DNA from 2 places in the Bacillus sp. YH3-2-B2 genome. Region 2 is predicted to be linked to the other one. Evidence: riboswitches for the same ligand, from Rfam matches in the RefSeq annotation. Region 2 holds a riboswitch; the other holds the start of a gene.
What was found. A riboswitch is a leader RNA that binds a small molecule or an ion and turns the genes downstream of it on or off. The one in region 2 is predicted to bind S-adenosylmethionine.
Positions count from the first base shown of each region.

Region 1: another riboswitch for S-adenosylmethionine. It lies ahead of mtnK (S-methyl-5-thioribose kinase); the one in region 2 lies ahead of ACWJJX_RS10180 (2-hydroxyacid dehydrogenase).

Region 1 is NZ_JBSJQE010000001.1:427,518-434,970, forward strand. Features, by position in the region: gene ACWJJX_RS02375 (acyltransferase family protein) at 1-804, opposite strand, end outside; gene ACWJJX_RS02380 (PAS domain S-box protein) at 1,060-3,279, shown strand; gene ACWJJX_RS02385 (methylated-DNA--[protein]-cysteine S-methyltransferase) at 3,276-3,773, shown strand; gene mtnA (S-methyl-5-thioribose-1-phosphate isomerase) at 4,015-5,076, opposite strand; gene mtnK (S-methyl-5-thioribose kinase) at 5,083-6,267, opposite strand; SAM riboswitch class I at 6,377-6,532, opposite strand; gene ACWJJX_RS02400 (carbon-nitrogen family hydrolase) at 6,624-7,403, opposite strand.
Region 2 is NZ_JBSJQE010000003.1:30,482-37,934, reverse strand. Features, by position in the region: gene ACWJJX_RS10210 (SDR family NAD(P)-dependent oxidoreductase) at 141-887, shown strand; gene ACWJJX_RS10205 (hypothetical protein) at 1,272-1,562, opposite strand; gene ACWJJX_RS10200 (MarR family winged helix-turn-helix transcriptional regulator) at 1,555-2,133, opposite strand; gene ACWJJX_RS10195 (hypothetical protein) at 2,333-2,557, shown strand; gene ACWJJX_RS10190 (hypothetical protein) at 2,603-2,887, opposite strand; gene ACWJJX_RS10185 (molybdopterin oxidoreductase family protein) at 2,972-5,035, opposite strand; SAM riboswitch class I at 5,182-5,274, shown strand; gene ACWJJX_RS10180 (2-hydroxyacid dehydrogenase) at 5,396-6,412, shown strand; gene ACWJJX_RS10175 (FGGY-family carbohydrate kinase) at 6,405-7,453, shown strand, end outside.

The DNA of each region.
Region 1 (7,453 bases), on a different contig from region 2:
CAGATACACGTAAAACGTTCTCGTACCCCATTTCGTAAAGAAATAACGCTTTTGCGGAACGAGCGCCAAAAAGCTGAAAGTGGCGGCAAAGGCCAAAACATACCAGCCGATCCGTGACAGACCGCTCAACAGCGACACTGTGCCGAATGTAGAATAAGGCTCCGATCCGAACAGCCACGAGTAATCAAAATCAATGCACCAGCATAAGAGGAAAACAATCCCCAGTACGCCCGCGGCAATCTGCCTGCCCCTTTTAGCCCGAAGTAAATCAAAGTGCTGTTTTTTCAAATAAAACCCGACGAGGAACATCGGAAGAAAGACAAACGTCCGTGAAAGACTCAGCGTGCTGCTGATAAAATCAAGATACCCAATCATGACGGCAAGCCCGCAGCTCACACCAAGCGCCCACATTTTCGGCAGCTTCGTAAAGGGATAAAGCAGCAGATTCCAAAAGAATAAGCTGACTAAAAACCAGAGAGACCACTGCGGATCAATCGGATTGACGCTTGCCATGCTTTCATCCTGAATCAAATAGTAAAAAACCGAGTAAATGCCCTGAAAAATCAGGTACGGAATAATCAGCTTCACAGCCAGCTTCTTCACATAACCTTTCCGCTTAAAGTTTTTTGCGAAATAGCCGGAAACCAGGATAAAGGCCGGCATATGAAAAGTATAAATGAATTTGTAGAGATGGAGCATAAACTCATTTCCGTTAATAAATGACCGGAGGATATGGCCGAACACCACCAGAAAAATCAAGATAAACTTGGCGTTGTCAAAGTAACTGTCTCGCGATTTTGTCATAGCATCACCTTCTCTTCAAAAATCATCCACTGCATGATTATTTCCTGTTGGTGTTCATTTTAAAATAAAAAACAAAAAATTGAAGGAGGACAAAAGGGATTGTTAGGATGATGTAACGGGGAGGTAAGGATCGTAGAAAAAGACTTTAACTTGTCATATCATTGAAATTTTCTGAAATGTATAGGGCGAATGAAGGAAGATGAGGTATTTTGTAGAAATATTGAAGGATAGGTTTTTGAAGAAGGAGTGTACTGAATGGCTGAAACTCTGGATTTGCAAACAAACGAGTCGCTGAAAGAGCAGCTGAAGCGGATGAAAGAGGAAAATGACCGCCTGAAGAGTGAATTGAACCGGTATCATGTGATTATGAATAACACGCTTGATGCCATTTTTATATGCCGTAAGGAAATGAAAATCGTCCAGGCGAACGAGGCTGCGGCCCGGATGATGCAGATTGAGGCAGAGAGCCTTATTAACCGCTCCGTCCTGGACTTTTTATATTCCGTGCCTCAGGAAGAACTGAATAAGGCCGTGAAAAGGTTTTTAAAAAAAGGCCATCTGTGGAAAGAGGTGCCGATTAAGCTTGACAGCGGCGCGACGAAATACATTGAATTCCTCGCCAGAGACGGAATTGGGGAGGATTATTTTTTTGTGGTGATGAGGGACATCTCCTCTAAAAAAATATTAGAGCGCGAATTCTCCATGAACGAGCAGCTGTTTAAAGATTTGTTTGACAGGGCTGTCGACGGCATCGTGCTGTTTGATAAGGACGGCGGGTTTATTGATGCGAACCTCTCTTTTTGCAAAAGCTTTGAGATCGGCCAGAATGAATTGTCCCATCTGTCGCTCCACCATTTTACCGACGGAGAAAACAAAAAGCATCTGAAAGAAATCTGGGAAACCCTCCGCAGAAAAGGAAACGCCAAAGGAGAACTGCCCGTCAAGCTTCGGTCCGGTGAAGAGAAGCTGTTTGAATTTACGATTACGTCCAACTTAATCAGCGGGTTCTACATGTCCATTATGAGAGACATAACAGAGAAACGGTTGATGGAATTGAAACTCTTTAAAAGCGAAGAGCGATTCCGCGAAATTTTTGAAAACGCCATGGACGCGATTGTCATTTGGTCTGATGACGGAAAGATTGCCAAAGCAAACGAATCGGCTTGCCGCATTTTCGAACTGCCGATGGATAAGCTGGTGGAGACGAATTTATGTACGTTTATCGTTGATCCGCAGAAAAAATACAAGCAGATTAAGAAGAAATATGAAAAATACGGGGAAATCCGTGAAGAAATGCTGTTTCAGATGGCAAACGGCCAATTTAAAGAGCTTGAGTTCACATCAAAACGAACCATACTTGAAGGTCAGCATTTAACCATTTTAAGAAATGTCAGCGATCGTAAGCGGATGGAAAAAGAATTGCGGGAAAGCGAGCTGAAATTCAGAAAAGTATTCAACGGCTCAATGGACGGCAAGGTCTTATTTGACAACCAATTCCGTATTATTGACGCGAATCCTCTCGCAAGCCGTATACTCGGTATGCCGGATGAGGAGCTGAGAGCGTACACCGTTCCGGATATTCTTTCTTTATTTGATATTGAAAACGCTGGTGCTCCCGCCAGAAAGATTGATTTAGAAGGAATGGATAATGAAATCCCCTTCCTGTTAAGCAGCAGTGACAGCCGCAAACTGGAATTCTCCTTCAAAAGAAATATCATTCAAAATATGAATCTGGCCATCTTTAAAGATGTCACAGAGGCCAAAGAGCTTGAAGAGAGGCTGCGGAAATCCGACACTCTTCATGTTGTAGGGGAGCTGGCGGCGGGCATCGCCCACGAAATCAGAAACCCGATGACGGCGCTGAAAGGGTTCATTCAGCTTCTTCAAGGAAGCATTGAAGGCGAATATTCCCTGTACTTTAACGTCATTACCTCAGAATTAAAACGCATCGAGTCTATCATCACTGAATTTTTAATTTTAGCGAAACCTCAGGCGATATTATATGAAGAAAAAGACGTGACGCAGATTATGAAAGACACGGCTGATCTTTTGAATGCCCAGGCCAATCTTGTCAATGTGCAGATTCATCTGAACCTGACCGGAAACATCCCGCCGATTTACTGTGAACCGAATCAATTAAAACAGGTGTTTATCAATATTTTAAAAAACGCCATTGAAGTCATGCCGGGCGGAGGCAATATCTATGTGACCATCCAGCCTTCTGATCAAGACCACATTTTGATTTCTTTTCAAGATGAAGGAACAGGCATTTCCGAAGACAAATTAAAACGTCTGGGCGAGCCATTTTACACGACAAAAGACAGGGGAACGGGCCTCGGTCTCATGGTCAGCTATAAAATCATCGAAGAGCATCAGGGACGCATTCATGTGGAAAGTGAAGAAGGGAAGGGCACGGTTTTTCATTTGACACTTCCGATCCGGCAGAATACGGAAGAAAGAAGGAGCGGGGAATGATCTGTTTTACAAGTGTAAAAGCGCCGTTTGGAACCGTTATCGTAACAGAGGAAGAGGGCTTTATTACCGGCCTGTTTCTCACCGGGGAAGATTTTGAGGAATGGCAAAAAGACGCACCCGGCGTAAAGCCGTGCGAAACCGCTTTGCTGTCGGAGGCGAAACAGCAGCTGGCATCATATTTTTCAGGAGAAAGAAAGCAATTCTCTCTGCCTCTTAGACAAAAAGGCACACCCTTTCAGGAAAGGGTGTGGAACGCGCTGACGATGATTCCTTACGGGGAATCCCGAAGCTACGGCGATATGGCTGAAGCGATCGGAAAACCGAAAGCGGTGCGAGCCATCGGACAAGCCAATAAACGAAACCGGCTGCCGATTTTTGTCCCGTGCCATCGGGTAATCGGCAAAAACAGCGCCTTAACGGGATACGCGGGCACGAAGACGGATGTAAAAGCGGTGCTGCTGAACATCGAACAAATATCCTATAAAGAAAAATAAAACATATGGCACGTTCCGTTTTTTCGCGTCCGACATATCATTTTATTAAGTGAAAAAAGTTGGTCTGGTGAAAAAGGAGGACGAAGCCTGATGAAAATGAGCCGTCCGCAAAAGATAGCCGGTTATGCAGAGCTGTTTTTTAAAATGCATCTCATTACAGCCGCCCAAAAAGATGAAGTGATTACATTGTGCAGACAAAAAAACCGCTGACATTGCCTGAGGCAACATCATCAGCGGTTTTTCAGCTCAACTGGCAGTCAGCGAATAATTGTTCAATTTCTTCCGTGTAAGAACCGGTCACAATTCCTTTCTCGGTGATAATGCCTGAAATCAGGCTGCCCGGTGTGATGTCAAAGGCCGGATTGAAGACCGGCACATCTTCGGGAGCGGTGCGTATGCCTGAGATCTGTCTGACTTCATCCGGATCTCTTTCTTCAATCGGAATCTGATCGCCGTTTTCAATCTGCAAGTCAAAGGTCGAAAGCGGTGCGGCCACAAAAAACGGAATCTGAAAGGCGTTTGCCAAAATAGCGAGGCCGTACGTTCCGATTTTATTGGCCGTATCTCCGTTTTTAGCAATTCTGTCAGCGCCGACAATGACTGCTGAAATATGTTTTTCCTTCATTGTATGGGCGGCCATGCTGTCCGTAATGAGGGTGACATCAATTCCGCCCTGCATCAGCTCCCACGCCGTCAGCCGTGATCCTTGGAGAACGGGTCTTGTTTCACATGCGTAGATATGAAGGCCGAGGTCTTTTTGTTTCGCTAAGTAAAAGGGAGCAAGCGCCGTACCGTACCGGCTTGTAGCAATCGAGCCCGCATTGCAGATGGTCATGATCTGGTCGCCTTTTTTAAAAAGGTGCAGCGCATTTTGGCCGATCATTCGGCAAGTTTCTTCATCCTCAATCTGAATTTGAATGGCTTCATGAACGAGCGTTGTCTTCGCTTCATTGATTGAGATCGCATCCCTGATGGAATCCGTCAGTCTGTCAAGCGCCCACGCGAGGTTGACGGCAGTGGGCCTCGAACTGTTTAAATACGCTTTGACATCCGCGAACTGACGTCGGAAATCTGAAAGGTCGCGTGCTTCAAATGACTTGGCGGAGAGCGCGAGTCCGAACGCCGCAGTTATACCGATGGCCGGGGCGCCCCTTACTTTCAGCGTGACAATCGCGTCGAATACATCTTCCTTTGTTTCAAGTTCCACATATTCAGTGACGTCGGGAAGCTTTTGCTGATTTAAAATGCGGATGTAGGTTTCTTTCCATTCCACAGAACGGGGGATGGCAAATTCATTGGTCATGCTGCATCATTCCTTTACACGGAGCTTAAATTGGTCCAGAACCTCGGTGATATGCTTCAGTTCTTTTCTGTTTTCGATATAATAGGCGCCGATGTCAAGCGCCAGTTTCTTCCGTTCGATTCGTTTGTCAAACGGAGTGATTTCATCTAAGTCAGCCACATGGGCGAGTCCGATCGTGCGCCGGATCAATTCGCATCCCGCAAAACCGACCGCTTCTTCAAACGCGTTTTTCAGTGTGTCTTCCAGCAGGTGTCTGCGGGAAGGCAGGCAGTCTTTCTCCCATGCTTCACTGAATGTTTTCACAAATGTATCCCATACGGCGGCAGTATGGTCATATAACGGCTGTCTGTCGTCACCGTCGCGGCTGAGGGCGTTTAACAGCAGATTGGCGATAAATTGGCCGATGTCAAACCCGATCGGTCCGAAGAAAGCAAACTCGGGATCAATCACCTTTGTTTCATGTTCATCGGCGAAGATGCTTCCCGTGTGCAGATCGCCGTGAACCAATGTTTCCGCGGAATTCAGAAAGATGGCTTTCAATTCGTCAGCGCCTTCTTTCAGCCGGGAATTGTTCCAAACTTCTTCTGCGTATGGGCGCAGCTCCTCTTCAAAATCGTTTGTCTCATGGTCGAGAAACGGTTCTGTAAACACAAGCCTTTCTGTAATATTGCAAAGCTCAGGATTTGTAAACTGCTTTGCGAGCTGCTGCTTTACTTTCGCATCGAGCGCATAATCGGATGAGTAAAAAAGCGTTTTCCCTAAAAATTCACCGATATGAACCGATAAGTTCGGATAATGCTGCCCTTCCAGCAGCCCTTTTCTTGAAATCTGCAAATGTGAGAGGTCTTCCATTACCGTGACGGCCATTTCAGTATCGGAATAGTAAACGGCCGGAACGAGGTGCGGCACGTGTTCGCCCTGGCGGATGAGGGCGCTGCTTTCGATTCTCGCCCGATCAATTGTAAGCGGCCAGCTTTCACCGACGACTTTCGCGTAAGGAATCGCCTGTTTGATAATCAGTCCTTTTTGGTTTTCTTTATCGTAAACATGGAAGACGTAATTTAAATTGCCGTCGCCGATTTCACGGCATGTCAGAGTGCTTTTGCTTTGGAATAAGCCGAGCTTGACGGCTAACGCGGCGGCGGAGCTTTCTGTTAATTGTTCATAAAGACTTGTTTTAGTTGCTGACATGGATTTACCCTCCAATTATGTAGTGGCAGTAAGAGATCGTGACGGAGAATACGCCCGAAAAAAAGCCTCCTTCTCTGAAAGAGAAGGAGGCTGAAACAGTGCAGTCCGCCTCTTATCTCTCAGATGACATCTGATGGAATTAGCACCGTGCCTTATGAGACAATCGTCTCGGCGCAAAATGTACGCGCCCCATTTCACAATGGAATTACGGTCGGTTGCTGTTGGGGTCAAAAGGCCAATTCCCTCGCCCAACTCTCGATAAGAGAAAATATATTGATTTGTATCACAATTCGGATTAATCAGTTGATGAAAATATTAGCAGGTGCCGGATATTCTTGTCAACGTTTTTTTGAAAATTAATATAAATCACGCCGCAAGTCTTGGAAAACCGGAATGGTTCCGCGGACGGCCGCGCTTTCTGACACATCAATTTCCGCCCGGACTGCGCCTTCCGTCCGGTCTCCTTCGGCTAAAATCCGGCCCCACGGGTCAATAATCAGGCTGTGGCCGGCAAATTCATTATCGGGATTGGACCCCGTGCAGTTAGAGGCTGCGACAAAACATTGGTTTTCAATTGCTCTGGCGACAAGCAGGCTTCGCCAATGATCAAGGCGGGGCAGAGGCCATTCCGCAGAGATAAACAGGACATTCGCGCCCTGGGACGTATGCTTTCTGATCCATTCGGGGAAACGGATATCATAGCAGATCAGCCCGGCGCACTTGACACCGTCAAGCTCAAAGGAACCGTCGCTGTTTCCTGCTGACAAGTAAAGGTGTTCATCCATCAGCTGAAACAGATGGGCTTTCTGATACCGCTTCACGATCTGTCCGCTGTTATCGGCGATGTACATGGTGTTATAGACATTTTCGCCTTCTTTGACCGCAAAAGATCCGGCAACGAGGTGTACGTTGTATGTTTTTGCCGTTTCTTTAAGCCACTGTTCCGAAACTTTGCCGTTTTCATCCGCCAGCTGGTCTAGCCGTGTGAGATCATAGCCGGTCGTCCACAACTCAGGAAGCACGATTACATCCGCATGGCGGCTTTCTTGCTCAATCAAAGATTCTGCTTTTTTAAAATTTTCTGAAGGATTTCCGTATGAAATATCAAATTGCAAACAGGAAACGGTCCATTTCATTTTTTAACACCTCAAGTTTCTCTTTACTTTTTTTATTTAACCATATATGA
Region 2 (7,453 bases):
ACTTTTTAGTTACTATATCACAAAAAAGTGGGTACTTCCGATAATGTGCTTACTGAAGGATACTATATCTTGTAAGTTGTTCTTCAAGTACTTAAAGGTACTAGACATAAAATAAAATTAATTCTAAAGGAGTGTTAAGTATGGGTAAATTTGAAGGTAAAATAGCGCTTGTAACGGGTGGAACAAGTGGGATTGGTCTTGCTGCAGCACAAAAATTTGTAAACGAAGGTGCATATGTTTATATCACGGGACGTAGACAAAACGAACTTGATAAAGCTGTTAACCAAATTGGCAAGAACGTAACCGGTGTTCAAGGTGATATTTCTAAGCTTGAAGACTTAGACAAACTATATGACATGATAAAGCAGGAAAAAGGTAAGTTGGACATTCTTTTTGCTAATGCGGGCACCGGCAGCTTCCTTCCATTAGGTGAAATTACTGAAGAGCAGGTTGATAGAACGTTCGGCATTAACGTTAAAGGAACCATCTTTACTGTTCAAAAAGCGTTATCACTATTCCCGGACAAAGTAGGTTCTATTATTGTAACGGGCTCTACTGCTGGATCAATTGGCAACCCAGCGTTTAGTGTATATGGAGCATCTAAAGCAGGATTAAGAGCACTAGTTCGCAACTGGATTCTTGACCTAAAAGATACTGAAATCCGTGTAAATGTGGTTAGTCCAGGAGCTATTCTTACACCTGCCTACGATGAGCTTTTTGGTGATGCACTTGAAGAAGTAATGGAAAATAGCAGAAATACTGTTCCAGCTGGAAAAGTTGGGACACCTGAAGAAGTAGCAAACGCTGTATCTTTCCTTGCTTCAGACGAAAGCAGTTACTTGACGGGTGTTGAATTGTTCGTAGATGGCGGGCTAGCACAGGTATAATTTCACTGCGCAGAGATTACAAATCGTCCCCAAAAAAGGTTAATGGGGATTTACTTGAAGAAGCCGTATAAAAAAGTCGTTTTCCTTAAAGGACAGGAAATTCGACTTTTTTATGTTTGAATTTGATTAACGTTGTAAATTCGCATTTTCCTGGGGCTGCCACTAAATGACCTGTAAAAAAGATTACTTTGTGAATAAATGTACTTAAAGTAACGGGAAGGAGAATGTCCAGTTGTTATTTGGAGTGAATTCGGTGGCTATAAAGAACTTAATTCTGCCTTATAAAGTTCTTTTATGAAAGACTTCATGAGATGAAAGAAAATCGGGAAGAAGATGAGGACTGGGACGATTAATAAAAGAAAGCTCTCTTTTAGAGAGCTTTTTTCAGGTTTTTAATTTTTTAACAGGCTTTATAATGAGCAAACAGGCATTACTCAAAATACTCGCCGCGCCTATCCAAAGCAGCCATTGTGTTGCGGTCAGCCATGAGGCAGTTAGGATAAAGAGTCCAATGGCAATTGATATATAATTGCCGGCTCGGTCCAGTTTACGGTTGCTATGAATTTTATATTTAGCATGAGAAATAAATTGATCAATTTTATCTTTCAGCTCATAGCATTTTTCCTTCATCTTATCCTCTGTTTCTTTTACTTTTCGATAAAGCATATTATTCATCGTCTGCACTCCCATATCTCCGTTTTGAAAATTCAGCCATGATTTTTTCTTCATAGTCATCTGAGATGAATCGTGCCTGGCCTTCAACTTTCAAATGTGCTTTTTCTTCAAAACCATCCTGTTCTTCACCATCAAAACGATAAAGTTTTTGCAATAGCCTCCAGAATGTTTCAACTTCTTCAGTTGTGAACTCATGAAACATATCCGCTAAAAAATAGGTGGATCTTTCTGAACAGGAAATTAACGCTTTTTTTCCTTCAGGGGTAATCTCAATATTGATTGCACGTTTATCCAGTTTGCTTGGCACCGTGTGAACATATCCTTTTTTCGCGAGGCTTGAAATTAATTTGTTAGCGGTTTGTTTTGTTGTGCCCAGCTTTTTAGCGATATTCATAAGTGTGGTATCTTCCGTCGGTAAATGGGCAATAGCAATAAGAGTCATGTGCTGTCGGGAAGTCAACATTTCTAAGTATTCGTCCCCCCGAGTCTGCACCTTATTGACAACCGAAAATAATGATGCGTAACTTTGTTGCATAAAATGCAGTTCCTTCATTAGTAATTTAATATCCATAAATTATCTCCCAACTAAATTGTCACCATGTTGACAATTACAATATACATCACAAAGGGAAATAAGTCAACATGGTGACTAATAGGGACGGGTACGGCTGTTTTCAAAAATGTCACAGGCAGTCGGAGTGTTTACAAAAGGGGAAATAAGTATAATAAATGCGAAAAGGGCATTAATCCAAAGTGAGAAGGTGTTTGACATGCAGAAAGTGAACTGGTCAGAACGGTATGAATGGTTCAATAAACAAGATGAAAAAGACGGGCGTTTAATGGCGCTCCTTCGTCATGAGCTTACATATGAGGAAGTCATACGGTTATATAAGAAAGGGTTTTATTTGAAATCTAAAGAAGGGGATGTTTCGTTACGTAAGAACGATATCTGTCGTATGTTTGGGGTTGAAGAGAGGCAGGGCGGCAAATCTTAAATGAACGGGAAGAGAAAAAACTCTTCCCGCTTTTCATAGCAGCTGTTATTCTTTTTCCAGCATGGAAGTCAGCCATTCTCTTAATGCCGTCTTCTGCACATACCGCTTTCCGTTTCTCGTGATATGCGGAATGTCAGAGGTGTCAGGCACGATTTGTTTCGCTTCTTCCTTGGTTACTCCTAAATAATAACCAATATAATAGTGTAAATCTTTTTCTTTAATGAGAATGTGGTCAGTGTGTTCATGAGGATCAGGTGATTTAAAGTTTTTCAATCCGTCTCCTATGAAATATCCGGCTAAAGCGATTCCGATGCCGGTAATGATATCCATACAGCAAACCTCCAATAAACGTAATCATTTTTTATACGGTGAAGCCGGCCGAAGGATTCAGCCTTCAGCAAAACCGCCGGGCGTTTATTGCGGACGGTTTTGATTGCTGAGCTTTTCCACCTGCACCTTTCCGGAGAAGAAAACAGCGCCTCCGCCCATATCCGCCAGCCGATCGGGCGTGAGCGAATTGACGAGCTGTTTTTTATCATCCATATCGGCCCAAAGACCTTGGCTCACCGCAACGCCGGGAAGCACCTGTTCGCCGACCGAAACTGTCAATTCGCACTCTCCGCGGTGATTCCAAACTCTAACGGTTTCCCCGTCTTCTATGTTCCGGAGTACAGCATCCTCTGTATGAATAAAAAGCTTTGGCGCTTTTTCTAATTTTACGTGTTTTTTATTATTTGAAAATGTTGAATTTAAAAAATTATGATTCGGTCCCGGGACAAATAAAAGCGGAAAATCGTCATCGCTCTCAAGAGGGATGTGTGTCGGCAGCGCCGGATAACCGTCCTGTTTCATCTTTTCCGAATATAATTCAATTCTTCCGCTAGGTGTCTTGAGCTTTCCCGGAAAAAGCGGTTTTTTCCGTTTGGCTTTCATGAAGGAATGGCGTGAGAGCGCTTCGTAATCAATATCCTCGATATACGGATTGTCGGGAAAGTCCAGCGCCTGTCTGATCAATTCTTCATCGGAATCCTGAAGCTCCTGCTCGGTAAATCCCATTGCTCCGGCAAGCAAACGGAACACTTCCGTATTCGATTTGCTGTCCCCGTAGGGTTCGATCACCGGTTTTTGCAGCTGAATAAAATGATGCCAGTAAGACGTGTAAAAATCCGTGTTTTCAAAAGCGGATGAAGCAGGGAGCACGATATCCGCATATTTGGCGGTTTCCGTTAAAAACAGATCGTGAACGACTGTAAATAAATCCTCCCGCAGCAGGCCTTTTCTGACTTTATTCGCTTCCGGCGCAACCACTGCGGGATTCGTACCGTAAATAAACAGGGAGCGCACGGGCGGTTTTGTTTCTAAAAGAACGCTTCCGAGCCTGTTCATATTAAATGATCGCGGCTTCCGGCCGTAAAGCAGATCAGGCCGCTGGAGCGCTTGTCTGTTATAGTTTAATACCGCGCTGTTGTGCTTGATTGCGCCTCCTCCGGTGTTGAGCCACTGTCCTGTAACAGCCGGAAGGCAGGCGACGGTGCGGACGATCATTCCGCCATTGTCATGGTGCTGAATGCCGTTTCCAATCCTGATAAGGGAAGGGGAGGTTTCCCCGTACATTCTCGCAAGGCGTCTGATATCGTCGGCTTTAATGCCTGTAATAGAAGAAACCGTTTCCGGATCATAGTGTTTAACATGCGCTTTTAATTCTTCACTGCCTTCGGTGTATTCTGTGAGAAATGCTTCATCGTGAAGGTTTTCGTCGAATAAGACATGCATGATACCGAGGGCGAGTGCGGCATCTGTGCCGGGACGAATGGGAATAAACCAATCGGCAAGCCGGCCGGTTTGGTTCTTATGTACATCGATAACGACAATTTTAGCCCCTTTTTTCCGGGCTTTTTGAGCAATCATGATTTGGTGCATATTCGTGCTGACGGCATTGATCCCCCAAAAAATAAAGAGCTTTGCATGTATGGTCTCCTCCGGATCAGTACCCGCTCCTTCACCCATTGTATAGTTATAGCCTTCAGATCCGGCTTTGCTGCAGATCGTCCGTTCGAGATGACTCGCTCCGAGACGATGGAAAAAACGGCGGTCCATTCCCTCTGCCGCCAGTTTTCCCATATTGCCGTAAAAGCTGTACGGAAGAATGCTTTCCGCTCCTTCTTCGGCAATAAGCTCTTTCCAGCGCGAACTGATCGTATTGATTGCTTCCTCCCAGGAAATAGGCGCAAACGCGGCTTCACCTTTTTTACCGATCCGTTTTACCGGAACGGTTACGCGCTTCTCATCATAAATACGCTCAGCCATGTGTCTGACTTTGTTGCAAATATTCCCTGATGTGACCGGGTGATCGGGGTCTCCCTGAATGTTAACGATTTTTCCGTCTTTTTTTGTCACAAGCAAGCCGCATTGATCGGGACAGTCTAGTGAGCACACCGACTTAAAGACCCCGTTCGGCTGTGTTGCAGCAGAATTCATAGCCCATTTCTCCTCTTTGTTTATATTGTAAGCATTATAACATTTCAAAATCGAACGTCAATTCAGAAAAAAGTGTTGACATTACGGAAAGACTTTTCTATGATGAGTTTATTCTTTTAAACAGCCTGACAATTTCATCATTTTATTTTCTATCCAGAGAGGTGGAGGGACTGGCCCTATGAAACCTCGGCAACATTTATTGTGCCAATTCCAGCAAGCGTATGCTTGAAAGATAGGAAAGAATGGTCTATACATATTTGTGCGCTTCAAGCGGATAAAGACGGTATATGAATCTCTTTCCTTCTTTGAGGAAAGAGATTTTTTTATGAAAAAATTTATGTGAAAAGGATGTTTTGCATCATGACGGTTTTAATTACCGCGCCATATCACGACGAGGGGCTGAAGGAGCTGACTGAGCTGTTCGGCCGGACTGTGCACCGGCCGTGGAAGAAGCACGGCCGGGCCTATCGGGAAGATGAATTAATCCGAATGATTCAAGAGACAAACGCGTCGGGGCTTATTACCGAACTTGATGAGGTGTCTGAGCGTGTTATTGACATATTGCCGGATTCCGCTTTTATCGGTGTCTGCAGAGGGATGCCGTCTAATGTGGATATTGCGGCGGCGACTAAAAGAAAAATCCCCGTTTTCTTTACACCGGCCCGCAATGCCCAGGCCGTTGCTGAAATGTTTATCGGAAATGTGATTTCATTTTTGCGTCATACGTATTCTTCCCATCAGTGGCTGAAGGACGGAAAGTGGAATGGTGATTATTTGCAGGCTTACGTCAAATTCAGAGGAAATGAGCTGACGGGGAAATCAGTCGGCCTTATCGGTTTCGGAGCTGTCGGACAGAGAATCGCCCGGCTATTGGCCGCTTTTGATTGCAAGGTGCTTTACTATGATCCATTTGTCCGTCATGAAAACCGGGAGTATGAAAAAACGACGATTGAACGGGTATTTTCTGAAAGTGATATTGTTTCCGTTCACTTGCCGCGCACAGAAGAAACCATCGGCCTTATCGGCGCCCGGCACTTTCAATTGATGAAACAGGAAGCTGTTTTTGTCAATACGTCAAGAGCGGCGGTTACAGACAGGGAAGAGCTGCTGCGGGTGCTGAAAGAACGGCGGATTAAGGGAGCGATCCTTGACGTGTTTTATCATGAACCGCCTGAATCTTCTGATTATAATTTGATCTCTTTGCCGAATGTGTTCGCGACTCCCCATTTAGCGGGCGCAACATTTGAAGTGGAAGATCATCATGTGAAGATTTTAAATGAAGCGCTTTTCAAATGGAAACAAGATCAAACCTGCACAATACGTGAACTTTATAACAAAAGAGAACTTGAAACGGAAGGAGGAGGCTGTAATGGCTGAACAAAAAGGCTACCTTGTATTTGACATCGGGACTGGGAATGCGCGAGTCGCGGTCGTTACTGCCGGCGGCGAAGTGACCGCGCTTGAAAGGGAAGACATCGAATATGTGACGGATCCGCTTTATCCGGACGGACGATATTTCTCACCGGAAGGGTTATGGACGCAAATCAGCGCTATGGCAAGAAAGGCTATTGCCAAGAGCCCTCATATTACATTAATCGGAATCACCTCAACAAGCCAGAGGCAGGGAATCGTTTTGATCAATAAAGATAAAAAGGCATTTCTCGGTCTGCCCAACATTGATAACAGAGGGCGTGAATGGGAAGGCGGGATTGAGGCAGAAGACGAAGTGCATCAGCAAACCGGACGTCTTCCGAGCGCTTTATTTTCCGCCATGAAACTTGTCGGATTAAAAGCCAGACAGCCGTCTTTATGGAAAGAAGTGAAGTGCATCACAAGCATCAGTGACTGGGTGACATTTGAGCTGAGCGGAATTTTAAGCTATGAACCGTCACAGGCTGCTGAAACACTGCTGTTTGACGTAAGGAAAAAGGCGTGGTCAGAGAAATTATGCAACATCTTCGGTGTGCCTTCTGCCATTCTTCCTTCACTCGTCCGATCTGGGACGGTTGTCGGAATGTTAACGTTTAAGAAAGCGGCGGTGCTCGGTCTTTCTGAAAGAGTGCCTGTGATTGCAGGCGGGGGAGACACACAGCTTGCCATCAAAAGTGCAGATGCAAAGCCGGGAGATATCGTCATCGTATCCGGCACAACGACGCCGATTACAAAGATAACAGCGGAGACCGGAACCGAAAGTTTAGAGAATGCATGGCTGAATTGCCATACAGAAGAAGGTCAATGGCTTCTTGAAACGAATCCGGGTGTAACAGGACTCAATTATCAAAAATTAAAATCCATTTTTTATCCGAATGAATCCTACAGCGTCATGGAACGGGAAATCGCAAGTCTGCCGAAACATGATCATGCCTGTATTTCTGCGTTAGGCTCCTATTTATCGCCTGAGAAAAACGCACTGGCAAA